DNA from 3 places in the Neobacillus sp. genome. Region 3 is predicted to be linked to each of the others. Evidence: riboswitches for the same ligand, from Rfam matches in the RefSeq annotation. Region 3 holds a riboswitch; each other region holds the start of a gene.
The links. A riboswitch is a leader RNA that binds a small molecule or an ion and turns the genes downstream of it on or off. The one in region 3 is predicted to bind thiamine pyrophosphate.

Region 1 (7,536 bases), on a different contig from region 3:
GTAGGGGGCGTTTGTTCAGGATGAAAGCCGAAAGCTGGCTTAACCTTTGAGTATATTTTGGCAAGATCCTTATTTTTTTTACTTGATTCTAAATCAAAAGAAACGGATATTAGTGCTTCTAAAGATGAGTCCCTTTCAATGATATCCTTTATTTCTTGATCGTTATAATGATCTAAGTGAATATGTGCATCAATCATTTTTAGCAATGTAATCACTCTCCTGCATTTTTGAGAGAATAGTAAATTTTCCTTTTCCATTCTAAGAACTCGTCTTCTAGAAATAGACTTTCCTCTCTTGGACGTGAAAAAGGGACGTGAAATTCAGCTGCCACTTGAGAAGGTTTATTAGATAAAACAATAATTCGGTCGGATAGAAATAATGCTTCTTCAATATTATGGGTCACAAAAAGGATGGTTCTTCGATGTTCTTCCCAAATTGATAAAAGCCATTTTTGCATATCAAGTCGTGTTAATTCATCTAAGGAAGAAAAAGGTTCGTCCAAGCAAATGATGGATTGTGGACTTAATAATGCTCGAATAAAGGAAGCCCTTTGTTTCATACCACCTGATAATTCATGAGGATACGCATTTTCATACCCCGTTAATCCAGCGATATTGATCATTTCTAATGCTGCTTCTTTCTCTTTTTTTCCTTGAAGCTCTTGCCCTAGCAATACATTTTCAAGAATGGTTCTCCATGGAAGGAGAGAAGGGGTTTGTGGCATATAGCTTATATAACCCCGTTTTCCGTTAATGACTTGATGATCTAAGTGAATGGTACCTTGATCCGGAGAGAGGATTCCTCCGATAAGACTAAAAATGGTACTTTTCCCACTACCTGATGGACCAAGAATGGAGACAAACTCATTCTCATCAACTGTGAATGCGAGATTCTTGATCACTTCATTCTTGTCAAATTGCTTAGAAATATTTGAAACCGTAAGATGACTCACTTCCATTTCGCCCCTTTCAACTGCCACCGAACGAGCCAGCGTTCAATAAGAACGATGATAGAAAAATATAATAAACTTAATGTCACAATTGCAAATATGGCTACAAAAACTCTATCTGTACGGAAGGATGAGGAGGCAAGGGTCATATAAACACCAATACCTTCCTTCGCTCCAAGCCATTCGGATATAACTGCACCCATGACACTGTAGGTAGCGGATATTTTTAAACCAGAAAATAGTGAAGGAAGGGCATAGGGAAGCTCTAGTTTCCAAAATAATTGCTTATTCGATGCCCCTGCCATAATCATGTAATGCTTTAACTCATTGGAAGTTTGCTTAAATCCATCTAATGCGGCAACGGTAATGGGAAAAAAGCAAACGAGAGTGATGACAATCATTTTTGGTAATAATCCAAAGCCAAACCAAATCACTAAAAGAGGAGCTAGGACGATAATAGGAATGTTTTGTGAAATGATTAGCAACGGATAAATCGATTCCCGAATGAAAGGGAGCAAGTGCAATAGAATAGCCGTAAGTAGACCGATTAGTAAACCTAATGCAAATCCAAGTAAGGATAGATTGATGGTTGATAATAAATGGGGGTAAAAGTTAGACCAACCATCGAAACCCTCATAAAATATTTTTGTCGGTGTGGGTAAAAGCCAATCCGGAACTCCAGATTTAATCGCAACCGTTTCCCAGACAATGAATAAAAGGAGGAGAACCAATAACGGTCTCCACCCTTTCGCTATGATTTTCATCATTATCTATATTTCTCCGTAAGCTGATCCATGGAGATGCCTGATGGCTGGTACAATACTTTTATTTGGGAGATAACGTTACTGCTTCCCAGCTCAATCATGCGATCGTTCATTTTCGTGATCACCTGCAGTAATTGCTGTAAATCGCCTTCCATTGTTGTTTCAAGAGGATGTACCTCAAATTTTACCCCTGACTCTTGAATTACTCGGATTGCTTCATCTACATATGGAATAACACTTTCGCCATTTTTTGTTTTTGGTATGATTTGAATACTGATCAGTGAATTTGTCATTTCATCACCCCTTATTGTGGTAAAAATTGATTTGTAAATGCTTTTTTAGCATCAAGCTTTTTCTCAAGAAGTCCATTGTCAAACATCCATGAAGCATAATTTTCCCATACTTTTTGTTTTTGCTCGCCCCATCTTGGTGCATCATCTTGATATTTAGAGGCTAGCCATTCTTGACTTTTTTTAACAAGCTTTGGATCCAAGTCAGGCACTGCTTTAATTAAAATGTCGGCAGCATCGGATGGATGTTTAATAGCAAATTCATACCCTTTGGAAACAGCTTTTACAAAAGCTTTAACTGTATCAGGGTTTTCTTTCATCATGTTTTCATTCGTTGCGAGAACTGGCGTGTAATAATCGAGTTTATCAGAGTAGTCGGTTAGGTATACCATATTGAGCTTTTCTCCACGCAGCTCTGCCTCTACACCGGTCCAGCCATAATAAATCCATGCGAAATCGATGTTTCGTTTCACCGCTGTAAAGAAATCAGTATCACCCATATTTACAATCGAAACTTTGTTCACATCGGCATTTTCTTTTTTCATTAAGGAAGAAAGAACAGATTTTTCAACAGGTGAGCCCCAGCCACCGTATGTTTTACCTGCAAAATCCTTTGGTGTAACAATGTTCTTCGCAGCTGGTGAGGCAAAACCTGAAGTATTATGTTGAATGATGGCTGCTATAGAAACGAGAGGAACGCCTTGTATACGTGCCTGTGTGATCGATTCTTGATAGCTTACCCCAAACTCTGATTTACCTGAAGCCACAAGCTGATCTGCTCCAGCATCACCTGGCATAATGATGTTCACATCTAATCCTTCGTCTTTAAAATAACCTTTTTCTTTTGCCACATATAAACCGGTATGATTCGTGTTTGGTGTCCAATCTAGAACGACAGATACCTTTTTCAGAGAGTGTGTGTTTTTCTTATTCGTTTCTGATGCTGATTTCGGATTGCTACAACCTGCAATCATTAATAATGAACATAAAACGATTAACCACTTTTTCATTCCTACTCCTCCTATGTAGATAATTAGAAAAGCGCAAGCGCCCTGGTCAGCGGCGTATGACCTGGAGCTCTCCAACTGAGATAAAGGAAACACGAAGAGCCGAAGGCGATTCGATGTTGACTTATCGTAGGGCGGAGAGCGAAGGTCACTAGCCGCTAGGGCGCTGGAGCTAGACAATAGAAAAGCGCAAGCGCCCTGGTCAGCGGCGTATGACCTCCTCGAAAAAGCTAACGCTTTTTCTTCGTGCGCTGCTTATGCTGCCGAAGCTTTCCTTGTGGAGCTAGACAATTAAAAAGCGCCCTAGGGGAGAACCCAGGGCGCATATAAGCAAACAATTTTATTTGTTCAAGAATATGTTCCCTCCGCTGGTATCAACCAGATCAGGTTTTAAGAGTCAACATCTTAAGGATGTAATCTCAACCGGCAACACCGGTTCCCCTACAATTCTAACTATTAAATTATATTCCAAACACATTATAACAGAATTCTTTATTTTGACTAGTGCAAAATATGGAAATTTGGTAGAAAGGGGAGAAAGTTTCAACTATTCTAGATTTGATAATCAGTATAATAAAGGGAGTCTATTTCCATGGGTCATTTTAGTTCTAACGTGTTCAGGTTTTTATTTCAGCATTTTTGAAAATATTAGCAGTGACTTTTACCATTGATATCTTTGTTGTTTCTTTAAAAGTTGCATAAAAACAAGATGGAATTGCCATAAAACCTTTCATAATAGGGCTTTATTTGGCACATACTCTCTACGGTTCAGAAAAGTGTCATAAGTTCGTCAAAAAACCGACGAATTAATTCATAAATGTTTGATATTATACTTATGTAAATATTAATTTTAAAACGATAATAATTTTAATTTAATATTTATTTTAATAATCTGGCTTTTTTAGCAATCTTTTAATTAGAATTCGCAATAACTACTCTCATCTTTGTGAAGTAATGAACATAATTTAAACAGAAAAATCATGAAAAATGCTTAGGGAGGAAATGAGTATGGATCAAGTCTTTTTAGCGAGACTTCAGTTTGGTGTGACCACAGTTTACCACTTTTTCTTTGTTCCACTTACAATCGGTCTGGTGTTTATGGTCGCTTTAATGGAGACTTTGTATGTTACGAAGAAAAATGAGACCTACAAGAAAATGGCAAAATTTTGGGGTCACTTGTTTTTGATTAACTTTGCCGTCGGGGTTGTAACAGGTATTATTCAAGAATTCCAATTTGGTATGAACTGGTCTGATTATTCGAGATTTGTAGGAGACGTTTTTGGTGCCCCACTTGCAATTGAAGCACTGCTAGCTTTCTTTATGGAGTCAACCTTTATCGGATTGTGGATTTTCGGCTGGGATCGTCTCTCTAAAAAAATGCATTTAGCATGTATTTGGCTTGTATCGATCGGAACCATTCTTTCAGGATTTTGGATCTTAACGGCCAATTCCTTTATGCAGGTTCCTGTCGGCTATGCAATCAAAAATGGACGGGCAGAGATGAATGACTTTTTTGCACTTATCACAAATGGCCAACTGTGGGTTGAATTTCCTCATGTTTTGGCAGGCGCCTTATGTACAGGAGCTTTCTTTACAGCAGGAATTAGCGCCTATAATTTGTTAAAGAAACGCAATATGGAGTTCTATAAAAAATCAATGAATATTGCTTTAATCATTGGATTGATTGGTAGCATTGGTACTGCATTAACCGGCCACAGCCAAGCTCAATATCTAGTAAAAACACAACCAATGAAAATGGCGGCTGCAGAGGGCATCTGGCAAGATACAGCAGACCCGGCACCTTGGTCAGCTCTTGCGATCATTGACTCAGCTAAAAAGGAAAACAAGTTTGAACTTAACATTCCTTACGCCCTTAGCTTTCTATCTTATTCCAAATTTGAGGGCAGCTTAAAAGGAATGGAGACACTTCAAAAAGAGTATGCAGCGAAATATGATGACAAAGTAGGTAAAGGGACAAATTACATTCCTCCGGTAAAAACAACTTATTGGAGCTTCCGGTTAATGATTGGTTTCGGTGTAGGAATGATCTTATTATCTATGATTGGATTATACCTATGGAAGAAAGGAAGACTTGAAAACAGCAAGTTGTTTTTGAAGTTTTTACTTCCGGCGATTTCCTTTCCGTTCCTGGCCAATACGTTTGGTTGGATCATGACGGAAGTAGGCCGCCAGCCTTGGAGTGTTTTTGGCTTGATGACCACTGCCAATGCGGTCTCACCAAATGTTTCCGGGGGCAGCGTTTTATTTTCAATCATCCTGTATGTGTTAATTTTTACAGTTCTAGCTATTGTCATGGTTTATTTAATGATTCGAGAAATCAAAAAGGGTCCTGCAGACCAGCTAGGAATTACCCCAAATAAAACAATTGATCCGTTTGATAAGGTAGGTGCTTAGGATGGAATTAAGTGAATTATGGTTTGTCTTAATCGCCGTTTTATTTATTGGTTTCTTCTTTCTTGAAGGTTTTGATTTTGGTGTCGGTATGTCAACAAGGTTTTTGGCTCGCACTCAGACTGAGCGATCGATCATGATCAATGCCATTGGGCCTGTTTGGGATGCGAATGAAGTTTGGCTCTTAACTGCCGGTGGTGCGATTTTTGCTGCTTTCCCAAATTGGTATGCAACTATGTTCAGCGGATACTATCTTCCATTATTAGTTGTATTACTTGCTTTAATTGCCCGCGGTGTTTCCTTTGAATTCCGCAGCAAGGTTCCCAGCAGTCGCTGGACAAATGTCTGGGATTGGGCGCTCTTTTCTGGCAGCTTGTTGCCTCCGTTTTTACTAGGTGTTTTATTTACAAGTATGCTTAAAGGAATGCCAATCCATAAAGACATGAATATGACAGCTGGATTCACTGATTTCATTAATGTATACTCGCTATGGGGAGGTTTAACTGTTACATTGTTATGCCTTTTACATGGATTAAACTTCTTGACGTTGAAAACGGAAGGGGAACTCCGAGAACGGTCAGCCGCCTTAGCGAAGAAAGTAGTCCTAGCGGTTCTGGGGGCACTCGTCGTCTTTGTTGGATTATCTTGGTCCATGACTGATATTTTTGAAGTTCGTCTTATACCAGAACTGATCATTGTCGTTTTAATTGTCCTTGCCTATGTGATGTCCTATACCTTTATCTCCAAAAAACGGGAAGGTTTAGCCTTTACGATGTCTGGTCTTGGCTTAGGGTTGACGGTTTCAGCGATTTTCGTGGGGCTTTTCCCAAGGGTGATGATTAGTTCGATAAATAAAGCTTTTGATTTAACGGTTTATAATGCTTCAAGTGGAGCATACTCCTTGAAAATAATGACCATTGTGGCCCTAACAATTTTACCGTTTGTCTTAGGATATACGATCTGGAGTTATTATGTCTTTAGAAAACGAGTTACAGATAAGGAGCATTTAACGTACTAATGGATAAGTCATTGTTCTCATACACGGGAATAAAGCAGGTCCTTGGAAGTTTGGCATTATTAACCATCCTTCAAGGTATCATGATTATCACTCAGGCCTATTTTTTGGCAGATTCAATCTCCTCCCTTTTTGGGGGAGATTTGTTTCGTCATGTCATGAAAGAATTGGCCTTTTTCTTTTTAGCTCTCATTATTCGCCAAGTACTTACATTTTTGAAAAAAAAGATTTCCTATCGTTTTGCAGTCAACACGAGTGTTCATTTAAGGGAATTAGTTTTGGAAAAGATATTTCAACTTGGTCCGCGGTTTGTCTCAGCGGAAGGATCCGGCCAGACCGTAACCTTAATGATGGAAGGTACCATGAAATTTCGGCGCTATTTGGAGCTTTTTTTACCGAAATTAATGAATACCGCCGTTATTCCGGCTATGGTTTGCCTTTTCATCTTTTTTGAAAATATCCGTTCCGCGGTTATTTTAATCATTGCCCTTCCAATCTTGGTTGTTTTCATGATTCTTCTTGGGGTGGCAGCAAGAGAAAAAGCAAATCGTCAGTATGAATCTTATCAAATGCTATCCAACCATTTTGTTGACTCTTTAAGAGGATTAGAGACGCTTAAGTATTTAGGCCTCAGCCGAGAACATATTGAAAAAATACATTTCGTAAGTGAACGATACCGAAAAGCCGTGATGTCTACATTGCGGATTGCTTTTTTGTCCACATTTGCACTCGATTTCTTCACCATGCTTTCTATCGCAACGGTGGCTGTATTTCTGGGAATCGGTTTAATTAATGGGACTATGGATCTGAAACCAGCCTTAACCATCCTCATCTTGGCACCGGAATATTTTTTACCAATTCGGGAAGTTGGAGCTGATTACCATGCGACACTTGATGGAAAAGAAGCGGGTAAAAAGATGCAGGAAATTCTGCAAAAGGAAATGACTGAACTAGGACAAGACCCCATTCCAGCATGGCAACCAACTAGTGTTTTCACTGTAAAGGATATGAGTTTACGGTTTGATGATCAAAACGATAATGGGTTAGAGCATATTGATTTTTCCATATCAGGAACGAAAAAAGTGGGGATCATTGGCGC
Region 2 (7,536 bases), on a different contig from region 3:
TGAAATCTTTGAAATATTAGAGAAGCTTCCAATTGGAAAAGGGAATGAACTACAGCTTACCGATGCCATTAATGAGCTAAATAAACTGAAGACAGTCTTAGCATACAATTTTCAGGGAAAACGCTACGACATAGGTGACAAAATCGGCTACATTAAAGCAACAATCGACATCGCTCTAACCAGACCCGACACAAAAGAAGAAATACTCGCTCACATAAAAAAAATAAAAAACGACTTAACTAAAGGCTCAAATTAATGGTGTCAGGCACCATAGAAAGACATTTTGGGCTAAGTGTCCGCCGCAGGTGGACAAAATGGAATTTAATTCAAATTTATACACAAACTTCGTGATTTTACGGGGTTTGTTTCTTTTTATATGCCAATATAGAATTTTAGCGTGAAGTGTTTATAATGGAATTATTGCTTGGGAAAGCGCAAGAAATGACATTTCTCGAGGTAGTGCTAGATCTCGTTTTTTACTTTGCCTTATGAAATTTAGAAAGGGGAAAAAGAAGTGATGAAAAAGCAGATAATCGTTTATACCACAAACGATTGCATTGAATGCGATTTAGTCAAACAGGTACTTAAACAGGAAGGAATCCCTTTTGAGACAAGGAACGTATCAGCAAACCCTGATTATCAAAAGGAAGTAGAGGAACTTGGTTTTATGGGTGTCCCGGTCTCCGTGTTCGATAATCGAGTAGTAAAGGGATTTACAAATGAGCTTAAAGAGCTAATGGATATAGCCCGATAAGGCATGAGGGAAATTCCACTTGTAGAAAAAAGGTATTCATTGACGATAAATCGAGTATCAAATCAATGTTGATTTGGCACTCTTTTTTTTCAAAATGTAAAGGTCTTGGCAAGGTGCTTCTCGAATTGAAATGTATAGATGAACTTTCAGATTAATAAGTGAGGTGAGATTTATGCAAAGAAAAATGGAGACACCTCAAAAGTTGCTTAATGACAGGGGTGAACTAAACGACAAAGGGTATGCAACAGACCTTTTGCACGAATATCGTCGTGAGGATATCCATGCACATTCTTATCGAATCAAAGAGTGGGATTATTATTTTGTTGCGAATGATGAGTTTGGTGTCGCCCTAACAGTTGCAGATAATTCGTATATGGGGCTATTAAGTGTTTCCTTTATGGATTTTAAAAATGCCAGATATAGAACAACTAGCATTATCAAGCCCTTTACATTTGGTAAGTTGCAGTTACCTTCATCATCAAAAGTGGGTGACGTTGTATACAGAGATAAACGAATCCATATTGAATTTCTTCATAAAGGGACAGCGAGAAGGCTAAAGTGTTCCATGAAAAATTTTGATAAAGGCAAGGATCTTCTTTGTGACATCAACTTAAGTGACGAACCAAAGGATTCGATGGTGATTGCAACTCCATTCGCGGAAGATCCAAAAGCCTTCTATTATAATCAAAAAATTAACTGTATGAGGGCTAATGGTGTTGTCACCATTGATGGCCAAGAGTATCATTTCAATCCCGCTACTTCCTTTGGCATCCTGGATTGGGGAAGGGGTGTTTGGACTTACAAGAATACATGGTACTGGGGATCAGCATCAGGTGTCGCGAATGGAAAAACGTTCGGTTTTAATATCGGGTACGGCTTTGGTGATACTTCGGCAGCAAGTGAAAATATGCTCTTTTACGATGGACGTGCACATAAATTAGCAGAAGTGACCTTTCATATTCCGAAGAAAGAGGGTGGTAAATTTGATTATATGACGCAATGGAACTTTTCATCAAGCGATGGTAGGTTTGAAATGAACTTTAATCCTATTTTGGATCGATCTGATTTTACTTCGATTGGAATAATTGCCAGTGATCAGCACCAAGTATTTGGTAGGTTCAATGGGAAGGCAGTACTTGATGATGGATGTGTTATTGAAGTAAGAGATTTCTTAGGCTTTGCCGAGCGAGTTTATAATCGCTGGTAATGCCAATTCAGGAACGAATCTGAGGGAATCTGGAATACTGTATTTCTGCACCCACAAAGACGATTTGAAAAATAAACGGTTTGAAAAGGTTGGATTTATTCTTCAATGCTATTGAGTGCGTTTTCCTTTGATAAGAATTTATTTATCACAATTTTCTTTACAGTATTATTTAATAGAGTTATGATTTATTTAATTTAATACGAATGTATCTACTAGGGGTGCCCTGTAATCAGGCTGAGAGAAAACGTTTAAGTTTTTAACCCTTTGGACCTGATCTGGGTAATACCAGCGTAGGAAAGTAGTTGAGTTAAGTGATTTTATTCTTATACTTACTAGCCAGGTCTATTTTTATGGACCTGGCTTTTTTTATTTTAAAAAAAAAGGAGTGTTTAACATGGAAAAAAACAGCTTGTGCGAAACATTGCAAAAAGTAAGAGAGGTTAACCCGCTTGTACATAACATAACTAATGTCGTGGTTACTAATTTCACGGCGAATGGGCTCCTTGCCCTTGGCGCTTCACCGGTAATGGCGTATGCAATGGAAGAAGTAGCTGATATGGCACAGATTGCTAATTCAGTAGTTTTGAATATTGGTACGTTAAATTCACAAACAGTGGATTCGATGATCCTTGCTGGAAGGGCAGCAAATGAATCGGGTGTTCCAGTGATCTTTGATCCGGTTGGTGCCGGCGCTACTCGTTATCGGACGGAAACCGCGCAAAAAATCATGAATGAGGTAAAGGTGTCCATTATTAGGGGTAACGCCGCAGAAATGGCTAATGTGGTCGGCGAGAAGTGGGAAATTAAAGGCGTCGATGCAGGGGATGCCAAAGGGAATATCACTGAACTTGCGATTACTGCTGCACAAAAAATGAACTGTGTGGTTGTCATCACTGGAAAAGAGGATGTTGTAACTGACGGAAAAACAACATATGTAGTTTCAAATGGACACCCGATTATGACAAAGGTGACAGGAACGGGCTGCCTATTAACCTCTGTAATTGGAGCTTTTGTGGGAGTGGAAAAGGATTTTTTAAGGGCAACGGTGGCTGCTTTAACTTACTATGGGATTGCAGCGGAAAAGGCTGCTAGAAAAACAGCGGACCTAGGCCCGGGTAGTTTCCAAATTGAATTTTTGAACCAATTATCACTCGTTTCTTTTGAAGATATCAATCAATTTAGTTCTTTTAGGGAATTTTAGGGGGTTACTATGATTGAAAAGGCCATAACAATCGCAGGTTCTGATAGCGGCGGTGGAGCAGGAATTCAAGCGGACCTGAAAACGTTTCAGGAGTTAGAGGTTTTCGGCATGTCGGCACTCACGGCTGTTACCGCGCAAAATACTTTGGGTGTTCATGCAGTCTATCCGATGACAGCCGAGGCAGTTATTCAACAAATTCAAGCTATCGGGGAGGATATCGGTACAGATGCGGTGAAAACAGGAATGCTTTTTAGTGCAGATATTATCGATGCCGTTTCAGAGCAACTCAAAAAATATCAATGGAAAAATATCGTCGTCGATCCTGTAATGATTGCGAAGGGTGGGGCTTCATTGCTGCAACAGGAAGCCATTTCTGCGCTGAAAAACCATTTATTGCCGCTTGCTGAAGTTGTGACTCCAAACATCCCGGAGGCAGAGGTGCTGACAGGGATGGAAATCCGAACCACTGAAGGGAAAATGGAGGCTGCCAAACGACTATATGAAATAGGTGTGAAAAATGTCGTCATAAAAGGCGGTCATGATAAAGATGAGTTTGAATCATCCAGTGATTTACTGTTTGATGGAAAGGAATTCTTCACTTTTAGCAGCAAGCGAGTTGACACAAAAAATACCCATGGAACCGGATGTACCTTTTCGGCTGTGATTACCGCTGAATTGGCGAAGGGCTCTACAGTACATAATGCCGTAGTTATAGCGAAAAAATTTATTCAGGCAGCAATTGAAGACCAGATTGAAATTGGTCACGGACATGGTCCTACCAACCATTGGGCATATGGAAAAAGAAAAAATATTTAGGAGTTGGCTAGACCATGATCAACCTTCGAGCGTTACTGAAAGTTTATTTTATTATGGGCAGTAACAACTGCTTGAAAAACCCGAAAGATGTTTTGGAGGAAGCGATTGCCGGCGGTATAACCCTTTTTCAATATCGTGAGAAGGGTGAAGGAGCTTTAACAGGTACTGAAAAGTTAAGTCTAGCCAAAGAACTGCAGAGCATATGTAGGGATCATCAAATCCCATTTATCGTCAATGACGATATCGAGCTAGCGCTTGCAATTGATGCAGATGGGGTTCATATCGGGCAAGAAGATGAGCCTGTCAAATCGGTAAGAGAAAAAATTGGTGATAAAATCCTCGGTGTTTCCGTTCATTCAATTGAAGAAGCCGAGGTCGCTCTGAGAGAGGGAGCGGATTATTTTGGGATTGGTCCAGTTTTTCCGACGAAAACAAAGGTGGATGCCAAGCCATCCCGTGGGACAACATTGATCCAAACATTAAGAAAAGAAGGCTTCACCATCCCAATCGTCGGAATCGGCGGAATCACTCACGAAAATGCTAGATCCGTCGTGGAAGCAGGAGCAGATGGTGTTTCGGTGATCACAGCAATTAGCCATGAAGCGTCACCTATGGTAGCAGCGAGGGCATTAAGTGATAGTGTTGAGGAGAAAAAATCAGATGAACAAAACTCATAAATTAACTTTGACGGCGATGCTGATCGCGATTGGCACGATCTCGAGTAACCTGGTATCAATTCCGATGGGATTTACCAAGATATTTCCTGTTCAGCATTTTTTAAACGTTTTATCAGCTGTCCTTTTGGGTCCATTTTACGCTGTTGCTCAGGCCTTATGTGTCTCCTTACTTAGAAATTTGATGGGTACTGGTTCGGTTTTTGCCTTTCCCGGAAGTATGGTTGGGGCATTGCTGGCCTCTCTTTTATATTTAAAAACTAGAAAAATCTATTTGGCTTTTATCGGTGAAGTTATTGGAACGGGGATTATTGGTGCGGTTCTTTGTTATCCAATTGCAACTCTTTTACTTGGGAAAGAAGCAACCGTTTTTAGCTTCATTCCTTTATTCATTTTTAGCTCTTTTGCGGGAGCCCTGCTTGGGTTGATGATTTTAACTATTTTCTTAAGAAAGAAAATCTTAATAATGGCTGATCAATCTTTAAAAACTAAATAAACATTCACTAGGGGAAGCCTTGAGGCTGGAGATGGAGGGTGCCTCTGAACCCTTTGAACCCGGACAAGTTGATACCTGTTGAGGGAAGTGGGAGGTGTTTTTAACCCGCTTATTCCATTTCCAGGTGAGCGGGTTTTTAAATTCACTTTGGTCTGAAAAAATGAATCGCTGATAAATCTTGGATTCGCTGTTAAAATACAATCTCGCTGAAATATTGATTGAAATCGCTGATAAAAAACGTTTTTCGCTGATATATTGGTTGAAATCGCTGATAAATAGCAATTTTCCGCTGATAAATGCTTCTTAAAGAGAATGGGATCAGGTGAAAAGCAACAACCAGCCTAAAAATGTGCAAAATGGGGGACAAAAATGAAATTTTCGCAACAACTTAATGTAAAAGTAAAAGATATATGGGAGAAAATCCATCAGCATCCTTTTGTTGTTGGCTTGGGGAGTGGAGCGCTTCCAGTGGAATCATTCATACGTTACATGAAGCAGGATTATGTATTTTTAATCGACTATTCCAAGCTTTTTGCATTGGGGGTGGTTAAAGCCAGAGACCTCGATACGATGACATTTTTTGCGAAATTATTGCATGATACATTAAACGGAGAAATGGAGCTGCATCGCACTTACGCGGCCAAGTTGGGCATTACCCACCAGGAGCTAGAGGAAACTAAGCCCTCACCCATTAACTTAGCCTACACACGGTATATGCTGAATGTTGCTCAGAATGGATCTTTGGAGGAATTAATCTCATCGCTGCTGCCTTGTATGTGGAGTTATCGGGAGATTAGCACAATGCTAGCAGATAACTATCCGAATTCCAGCGAGCATCCATTATATGGTGAATGGGTAAAAATGTATTCCTCGAATGAATTTGGTTCGTTAGCCATGTGGCTCATTGATTTGCTAGATTGGTTGGTAGAAGGAAAGTCTGAACGAGAGTTAGCTATTTTAACAGACCATTTCTTGACGACGTCGCGGTTTGAATACATGTTCTGGGATATGGTTTACGAAGGAGGAGATTGGCCTGTCTAACTCATCTTTTGTTTCAATCGAAAAACTTACATATGCTTTTGAAGGCAACAGGCCCATTTTTCAAAATTTATCCATGGATGTGAAAGCGGGAGAATTTGTCTCCGTAATTGGTGCAAGTGGATCTGGGAAAAGTACCCTATTTAAATTGATTACCGGCTTACTAGAGCCTGACCAGGGAGAAATCTGGATTAATGGAGAAAACGCTGGAAACAGGTTAGGGAAGGTAGGCTATATGCCGCAGAAGGATTTACTGTTACCATGGCGAACGGTTTTAGACAATGTATTGCTGCCGCTGGAGGTGTCGAAGGAAAATAGCCAACGGAGAATTCCCGAGATTCGAGAATGGTTAGACCGGTTTGGATTGACGGAGTGGGAAAGTGCCTATCCGGATGAACTCTCTGGAGGAATGAGACAGCGGGTCGCTTTTTTGAGAACAATCATGACGGGCAGAGGCCTATTATTGTTAGACGAGCCGTTTGGGGCACTCGATTCGCTGACAAAACGAAACATGCACAACTGGTTATTAGGACTGTGGGGGGAATTACAAAAGACGGTGGTGTTCATCACTCATGATTTAGAAGAGGCCATCCTGTTAAGCGACCGAATATATTTGCTTGGACGGGAAACATTGCAAGAAATCAACATCAAGCTCTCAAGACCAAGAAGTTCAGAATTAATTTATCAATCTGAGTTTATTACGATGAGAAAAGAACTGGAGTGGCTGATTCACCATGATAGGTAACTGGAAAAAATGGCTGGGAGAATATTGCCCATTTTTGCTTGTAACCATGCTATTAGTATGTGGTTGGGAATGGGTAGTCAGAAGAGGGATGATTCCTGCCTTTATCCTGCCTTCCCCATCAGCGATTTGGATGTCGCTTATAGAAAACCGCGAGCTATTGCTGGAGGACCATTTGCCAGCTACCCTTAAAGAGGTTTTGCTTGGTTTTGGTTTATCGCTTGGAGGCGGCCTTCTTCTTGGCGTAGGGATGCACTTTTCCCGTCCATTAGAAAAAGTATTGTACCCGTTTCTTGTCATTTCGCAAACGATCCCGTTGATTGCGATTTCACCGATCTTTATCATGTGGTTTGGCTATTCGATTTGGAGTAAAGTTGCCGTTACGATTTTAATCGCCATTTTTCCAATTGTCGTTAGTACCTATGATGGACTGAAGGCAGGAGGGATTGAATACAGGGAATTACTGCTGACAATGGGTGCAAATCGTTGGATCATTTTCAAAAAAATTCAGCTACCTATGGCATTGCCATCTATCCTGTCCGGTTTGAAGATGTCCGTGGTTTACTGTGTGGTCGGAGCCACTATCGGTGAATGGCTGGGTGCTAGTG
Region 3 (7,536 bases):
ATATCAGTAATTTTCCAGCCCTCTTCAAGTGCCGGGGTATACACAGCTAATGGCTTGAACGATGACCCTGGCTGTGCCTTTAACTGCGATGCTCGGTTATAGCCCCTAAAAGTATGATCCCCTCTACCGCCAACAAGAGCCCTTACCCCACCTGATTTAGGGTCAACTAAAACTCCCCCGCTTTGCACAAGCCGGTCATTTCCTTTTGGGAATAAGGCATCATTTTGATACGTCTTCTCCATTGCCGCTTGCATGGAAGGATCAAGTTCGGTATAGATTTGATAGCCGCCTGTTAATAATTCATCTTGAGATAACCCGTACTGTTTTATGGCCTCATCTAATACTTGGTCAACATAATAAGGAAATTTACCACGGAACGGGTCACCGCCCTTGTCATCGAGAACAACCTTTTCATTCTTTGCCTTTTCAACTTGCTGTTTTGTAATAAAGCCTTGCTCGTTCATTTTAGCTAGCACAAGGTTTCTTCTTTCGGTTGCCTTTTCCATATGTTCATAAGGATTTAAGGCAGAAGGAGCTTTGATTAATCCCGCCAATAAGGCGGACTCGCTTATGGTAAGGTCTTTAACCTCTTTTGCAAAATATTTACTTGCGGCTTGTTTAATTCCATATGCACCATTCCCAAAATAAATTTGATTTAAATACATCTGAAGGATTTCCTGTTTCGTATACTCCCGTTCAACTGCTAATGCTAAAAAAACTTCCTCCAATTTCCTTTTCAATGTTTTTTCCGAAGTAAGTATCGTATTTTTCGTTAATTGTTGTGTGATAGTACTACCACCTTCGACCATCCCACCAGCCTTTAGGTCGCGGAGGAGAGCCCTAGATGTACCAATTAAATCAACACCGCTATGTTGATAAAAACGATGATCCTCAATGGCAATGATGGCATTTTTCATTGAATCAGGTACTTCCTTGATTGAAACTCCTTCATTCTTATTCGCAGATACTTTGCTTGCTACCTCCCCATTTACGTCATAAAAAACCGTTGGCTGGGGAAGCTCATTTTTCAGTTCTGATATATCTGCATCCTTGGAAAGATAATAAAGAAGTCCAAAGAAACTTAGAATCATAATCAACACAGTTAACACCAAAACTTGGAGTAAATGCCACTTTTTCCAGTTCTTAAAGAATTTGAGTACAGCTAATTTTTTCATTGTGCCTCCTAAGATATGATAATGCGTAAGGAAAGGATATCCAAACGGCCGATTATCTTTACCAGGTATAATTTTCGATGAATGGCTAGATTTTATGACTATACAAGGAAAACTGACTGAAAACATAAAGTGCGTTTTACGCCTCCAACAATTATAGTGGAAATAGAAAACATCCAAATAACTAAGCTTCCATAATAAATGGGATGTGAACAGAGTTACGCTTTACTTAATTCGTCGGACTTACTGTATATTTTTCACTATGATTGGATTTGCTGATTCGTTGGGTGCTTAGCCCCTTTTCAATACAAAAGACAGGCCTCGTAGCCCGTCTTTTCAAATTTCTTCTATTATAAACCTTTGGTCAATTCTTTAAAGCGCTGCTTTGTCATCTTTTCATCAAAGCTGCTGTAAATCCGATAATTTCTTTCATCTAATATCCGAAAATGTTTGCTTAGAATATTTTGCTGGAGAATAAATCCACTTTTCTTCGAAATCGCTTTCCACCATATCCGGCCGCCAAGTGTTTTCATCTTACGATAATCAATACCTTCCCTAGCAACCGTTTCCAACACTTCTAAGGGCTCGTTTCCAAATAAAAATTGAACTGTTTCCGTTTCCCGAAAAAGAGCACAAATTGCAACAACAGTAGACCAATTGGCCAGAACTCTTCCCTTCTCAATTTGCACAAGCGTTTTCTTGGAGACACCAATGATATCTGCCATTTTATCCTGCGTATAACCTGCTTCTGTCCGGATCAGACGAAGCTTTTCAGAAACCTGCATGATAATTTCATCTCTGGTCACGTTTTAGCCCTTCTTTCAATCGCTTCTAGTGTAATTTTACACAAGTTCCTCGACTTTTAAAAGTAATTAAGCCTATTTAAAGCAAAAAACTACTATCGTCTTAAGATAGCAGTTTTTTACGAGACATTTATTTCAATTTCGGTGGAATAGCGCATTGGCTTGAGCATGAATTTTTCAAGTCGCAGGCGGCACATTTTCCCTTTTTGGATTTATTAATAAATTTCACAAAATGCCAAATCGCGTAACCAAAGATAGCAACACCTATCAGAACACTGGCAATCATTTACTCCACCTCTTTTATAAATTAGACCCATCCGAACAGCTTGCCGCCTTGATAGATAATTAAGGATAAAATATAGGCAATGGCAAACGCATAAATCATCGAAAAAGCTGTCCACTTTTTAGAGTTTGTTTCTTTATAAATTGTTGCTACTGTTGCCAGGCATGGAATATATAACAAAATAAAAACCATGAAACTATAGGCAGAAAGCGGGGTATAATAATTAGCTAACAATCCTTGTAGGCTGGCATCATTCGGAACAAAATAAATAATATTCATCGTCGAAATAATCGCTTCTTTTGCAAGGAAGCCAGTAATTAACGAAGCCGTTGCCTGCCAAGTACCAAATCCAATTGGTGCAAAAATTGGTGCTATGACATTTCCGATCTTAGCTAAAAAGCTGTGATCCATATCCACATTTAAACCACCAGGACCAGCGTAGGATAAAAGCCAAATAAAGACAGAACCCGCAAAAATAAATGTCCCAGCCTTTCTGACAAACCCTTTCCCTTTATCCCAAGTACTTCTCCAAAGTGATTGAAACTGTGGAAGTCGATATGGCGGCAGTTCAATTACAAATAAGGATGTTTCCGATTTTAGGATGGTAGTAGAAAATATTTTTGCCAAGATTAAAGCAACAACGATCCCAAGAACATAGAGGCTAAGGACAATGAATGCTTTGTTCCCAGCAAAAAAGGCACCGACAAATAAAGCATAGACTGGTAAACGGGCTGAGCAGGACATTAACGGCGTCAGCAGAATCGTTAATAACCTTTCTCTTGGGGTCTCAATTGTTCTGGCTGCCATTATTCCCGGTACATTACAACCGAAGCCAATCATCATCGGAATAAATGCTTTACCATTCAAGCCCACAGATTCCATGATTCTGTCCATTACCAAGGCGACACGTGCCATATAACCGGAATCTTCTAATAAGGAAATAAAGAAGAATAAAATGAAAATTTGCGGTACAAATACGAGAACACCACCAACCCCTGCAACTAATCCTTCAATAATTAATGCATGGATAAAAGCAGATGCATGAATAGCGTTTAACACTGTTTCAAACCCGTTGGTAACTGGACCTGTTAAAAGGGCATCTAACGCATCCGACAACGGCGTTCCTAACCAATCAAAGGTAAGCATAAACATTAAATACATAAGCAATAAGAAAATAGGCATCCCAAGATAACGATTCGTTACAATGCTATCAATTTTTTCAGAAAGAGGAATTATCGAATTACTTTTTCTTGCTACGTCAGCAACGATATTCTCTATGACTTCTTTTCTCTTTAAATAGATAAAGTTTGCTAATGATTTACTATCATATTGCTTCTGTAATTTCAATTCCAGGTTTGCCTTAATTGCATTCAGCTTTTGAGGGTCTGCAATACTATTAACATAGTTTTTAACATATTCATTACCTTCAAAATATTGAATCGCCAAAAAGCGTTCAGAATGACTAGTTTTCCCCTTTAGTTCACCTGTCAGTGTTGTTACAGCTTCCTCAACCTCTTTTCCATAATAAACGAGGTTCTTTTTCGTTGGCTGCATCGATTTGGTTGCGATCACATCGACAAGCTTATCGCAGCCCTTTCCACTTCTGGCGACAACGGGGACGACAGGCACGCCGAGAATTTCTGAAAGCTTTGAAGAGTCTATATGAATCCCACGCTTATTTGCTACATCTATCATATTTAAACCGATAAGGGCTGGCTTTTCAAACTCAAGTAATTGGAGTGTTAAATGCAAATTACGTTCCAATTGTGAAGCATCTAATATATTTAGCAGACGATCTACGGATTCATTCAAAAAGAAAGAAGTGACAACCCCTTCATCCTTTGACAGCGGATTTAAGGTATACACACCAGGTAAATCAATTAAATGGCCAATATTATTTTTGAAAACGCCAACTTTCTTTTCAACTGTTACACCGCTCCAGTTCCCCACATACGCATAGGAACCTGTTAGATTATTAAACAATGAAGTTTTCCCGGTGTTGGGGTTTCCAATAAGAGCGATTTCCATTATATTCTCTCCACTTCAATCTGAACTGCTTCCCTGCGTCGGATTCCGACACACTGTCCGCAAGACTCAATCATAATTGGGCCGCCAAATGGCATGACACATTTCACACACACTTCTGATCCCTCTGTAATCCCTAAATCAAGTAATCGTCTTTGTACCAGGTTACCAACATGAGAAATATCAATAATCTTTCCCTTATCTCCTGCTTTTAACGATGCAACCATGTATATCACCCTATCTATGTTAATTGAGAATGATTATCTTTCTATATTAACAGTTTAACACTTTTTTATGGGAAAAAGCATACTTATTTTGTGACAAAAATACGAAAAAAAAGAAAAGCGATATGCTTCTCTTTTTCATCCCTTATTAATGTACTTGTAAAAACCTTTTTTTAGGCATTGAACTGATAACAAGAATGATCACAATAGCACTAATTACAAAGCTTGGAAGCATATAGGTTCCATTATATATCAGCGAGTAAATTGTAACCGGTTGTCCCTTAGGTGCGTAATTTCCGAAGAAAACAATACCAGAAACAACATGGCATAGATAGCGGAGCAAACTGCCAAAAAATGCTCCAAATATCGCATAAATCATCCATTTACCCTTTTTTCCTTCTGCAAGAGATTTTTGAATTTGACCTGCAAAAATCCCAGCTAAGCCAACAACTGAAAATGCGATAAAGTAATCGATGATACCTTGAACAATTGTATAAATTTGTGCGAATCCTAGAATGAATTGTAATAACCCTAGTAAAAAGCCTGTTAGTAGACCGCCTTTAATGCCCCAGCGGTATGCCATTAGGAAAATAGGCACCATTGCGATGGAAATAGATCCACCCTGTGGCCAAAATTTTGTCATTAAAAATCCCGATAAGAGGTCTAATAAATATGCCAGTGCTGTAAATACAGCGACCTCAGTAATAAATAGCGTATTACTTTTTTTTCTGTTCAATTCAGTGTCCCCCTCTATTTTGAAAACAAAAAAAAGCAATGCAAGACGAAAAGGATTGTCTGCATTGCTTTAATATCCGGCAAACCACATCCCTACGCTAGTGTTACCTAACAGGTTCATAGGGTCAGAACTCGAACGTTCACTCTCAGCCGCCTAAAGCAGCTCCCCCTGTGGAAGTATTCAATTGTTTCCATATCGAATATACAATTGTTTTATCACTTTGACAAGGAAAATACTACATTCGTGTTGAAAACCTATGATTTTCTTTTAACATAAGAGGGACTACTTGCCAGATGATTCACGAAATACTCAGAAAAATTTTTATTTCAATTATAAAGGATTTTGTTCATTATAAGCGAATTAGTTTGTATTCAAGGTTGGTCAGGAGGTTATCATGTTTACAGAAAAACAAACTGAAATGCTTGCTTTTTTTGATCATAATAAAGAGGCAATATTACATGAATGGAGAAATTCATTTCTCTTTACTGAAGCAGAACCGTATAAAGAAAAAATCCGCGTATATGCTGAAGCTCTTTTTAACGTAATATTAACTATGCATAGGATGAATGACCAGGAGCTTTTAGCTGTGCTTGAAAAACTTGCGATAGAAATATCTGGTGAAAGAGTTATCGCTGATATTAACATTGGCGACTTTGTTTATAATGTTAATTTAGGCAGAACTGTTTTATGGAGTTATTTTAGTAAATCCAGAATTCCTTGGTCGGAGATACATGAATCAATGAACAGAATCAATTTCTGTTTCGATAAATTTCTTTTTTTTGCAGTCTCTCATTATACAGAGGAAAAAAACAAAATCATTGAGGAAAAGACAATATTCATCGACTCGACTCATCAGGATCGGTTAACACTTCTTGGACAAATGACGTCAAGCTTCATTCATGAATTTAGGAATCCACTCACTTCTGTTCAGGGATTTATTCAATTACTGAAAGCTGATTATCCAAATATGCGATATTTAGACATTATTTCGAGTGAGTTAGACCAACTAAATTTTCGAATTTCACAGTTTTTACTTTTGTCCAAAAAAGAATTAATCGGTAAGGAAAAAGAATATTTCAAATTAAATAAGCTAATTAGTGATGTATTAAACTTTCTATACCCAAGTATATTAGATGGTAAAGTGAAAATAACAATGGATTTAAGTAATGATTTTACACTCCATGGGTACGCTGATGAAATTAGACAAGTATTCATTAATATTATTTTTAACGCTATTGATGTTCTCAATCACCATGTGAATGAGAATCCAACGATTGAAATTGTTAGCTTTTTAGAAAATAATCAGAAAGTCTCCATTAATATTTCTAATAATGGACCGATAATTCCATCAGAACTGCAACAAACCATATTTGAGCCATTTTTCACCACTAAAAAACTCGGCACAGGTCTTGGGTTATTTGTCTGTAAAGAAATTATTGAAAAACATAAAGGGAGCTTGTCTTGTGATTCTAAACCTGAAAAAACCACCTTTTCGCTGACACTCCCTCTCGCTACAGTGTCAAAATAGCATGAATAAACTTGTTTAGAAAATCCCTGCTTTAATAAGGCAAGGATTTTCTTTTTTTCTTCCTTAGAAACCTTCCGAAAAAGTTTTTTTGGCATATGATGTACTAAAAATTTTTTCGGGAGAATAGGCCTATGTTTACATTAAAAGTTGATCACGATATTGAACTTCAATTGTTAGAACGACATCATGCCTTTAATCTGTTTCAGCTTGTTGAAGAAAACCGTGATCATTTACGTGAGTGGATGCCATGGGTGGATAGTATGAACAGCCTTTATCAGTTTGAATCCATCATACCAGTTTGGCTAACACAATTTGCAGAGAATAGTGCTCTTAATGTCGGGATTCTTTACAAAGGGGACCTAGTTGGTTCGATTGGGTTAAATCAAATGGATTGGTACAACAGTACAACAAGCATTGGCTATTATCTTGCCAAAAAAGCAGAAGGTCACGGTGTAATCACCCGTTCGGTTCAAGCCTTGTTAAACTATTGTTTTTTTCAATTAGGATTAAACCGTGTCGAAATTCGTTGTGGGGTTAAAAATAAGAAAAGCCAAGCGATTCCGGAAAGACTAGGTTTTGTTAAAGAAGGGATAATAAGAGATGGTGAACAATTAAACGGCCGCTTTCACAATCTTATCGTTTACAGCATGTTGGCTCGTGAATGGAAAGGAACTAAGAGAAAATAAGTTTTCAAAAATAAAGGATTCCTTTGTGCTGCCAATTGGCAGCTTTTTTTAATATTTTATTAAATTTGCTCATTGGGTC

Region 1: another riboswitch for thiamine pyrophosphate. It lies ahead of RTR43_RS07000 (ABC transporter substrate-binding protein); the one in region 3 lies ahead of thiT (energy-coupled thiamine transporter ThiT).
Region 2: another riboswitch for thiamine pyrophosphate. It lies ahead of thiM (hydroxyethylthiazole kinase); the one in region 3 lies ahead of thiT (energy-coupled thiamine transporter ThiT).

The regions. Positions count from the first base shown of each region.
Region 1 is NZ_DALZYO010000009.1:58,653-66,188, reverse strand. It holds gene RTR43_RS07020 (TatD family hydrolase) at 1-206, opposite strand, end outside; gene RTR43_RS07015 (ABC transporter ATP-binding protein) at 212-952, opposite strand; gene RTR43_RS07010 (ABC transporter permease) at 949-1,716, opposite strand; gene RTR43_RS07005 (thiamine-binding protein) at 1,716-2,006, opposite strand; gene RTR43_RS07000 (ABC transporter substrate-binding protein) at 2,018-3,013, opposite strand; TPP riboswitch at 3,354-3,463, opposite strand; gene RTR43_RS06995 (cytochrome ubiquinol oxidase subunit I) at 4,019-5,425, shown strand; gene cydB (cytochrome d ubiquinol oxidase subunit II) at 5,427-6,440, shown strand; gene cydD (thiol reductant ABC exporter subunit CydD) at 6,440-7,536, shown strand, end outside.
Region 2 is NZ_DALZYO010000010.1:78,175-85,710, forward strand. It holds gene galU (UTP--glucose-1-phosphate uridylyltransferase GalU) at 1-256, shown strand, start outside; gene RTR43_RS07775 (glutaredoxin family protein) at 518-754, shown strand; gene RTR43_RS07780 (DUF2804 domain-containing protein) at 927-1,961, shown strand; gene RTR43_RS25635 (DUF1963 domain-containing protein) at 1,933-2,076, shown strand; TPP riboswitch at 2,166-2,275, shown strand; gene thiM (hydroxyethylthiazole kinase) at 2,356-3,162, shown strand; gene thiD (bifunctional hydroxymethylpyrimidine kinase/phosphomethylpyrimidine kinase) at 3,172-3,978, shown strand; gene thiE (thiamine phosphate synthase) at 3,993-4,655, shown strand; gene thiW (energy coupling factor transporter S component ThiW) at 4,639-5,148, shown strand; gene tenA (thiaminase II) at 5,518-6,189, shown strand; gene RTR43_RS07810 (ABC transporter ATP-binding protein) at 6,137-6,931, shown strand; gene RTR43_RS07815 (ABC transporter permease) at 6,921-7,536, shown strand, end outside.
Region 3 is NZ_DALZYO010000018.1:37,817-45,352, reverse strand. It holds gene RTR43_RS12630 (transglycosylase domain-containing protein) at 1-1,175, opposite strand, end outside; gene RTR43_RS12625 (helix-turn-helix transcriptional regulator) at 1,523-1,978, opposite strand; gene RTR43_RS12620 (FeoB-associated Cys-rich membrane protein) at 2,106-2,261, opposite strand; gene feoB (ferrous iron transport protein B) at 2,283-4,286, opposite strand; gene RTR43_RS12610 (FeoA family protein) at 4,286-4,510, opposite strand; gene thiT (energy-coupled thiamine transporter ThiT) at 4,656-5,243, opposite strand; TPP riboswitch at 5,316-5,422, opposite strand; gene RTR43_RS12600 (histidine kinase N-terminal domain-containing protein) at 5,638-6,771, shown strand; gene RTR43_RS12595 (GNAT family N-acetyltransferase) at 6,903-7,457, shown strand.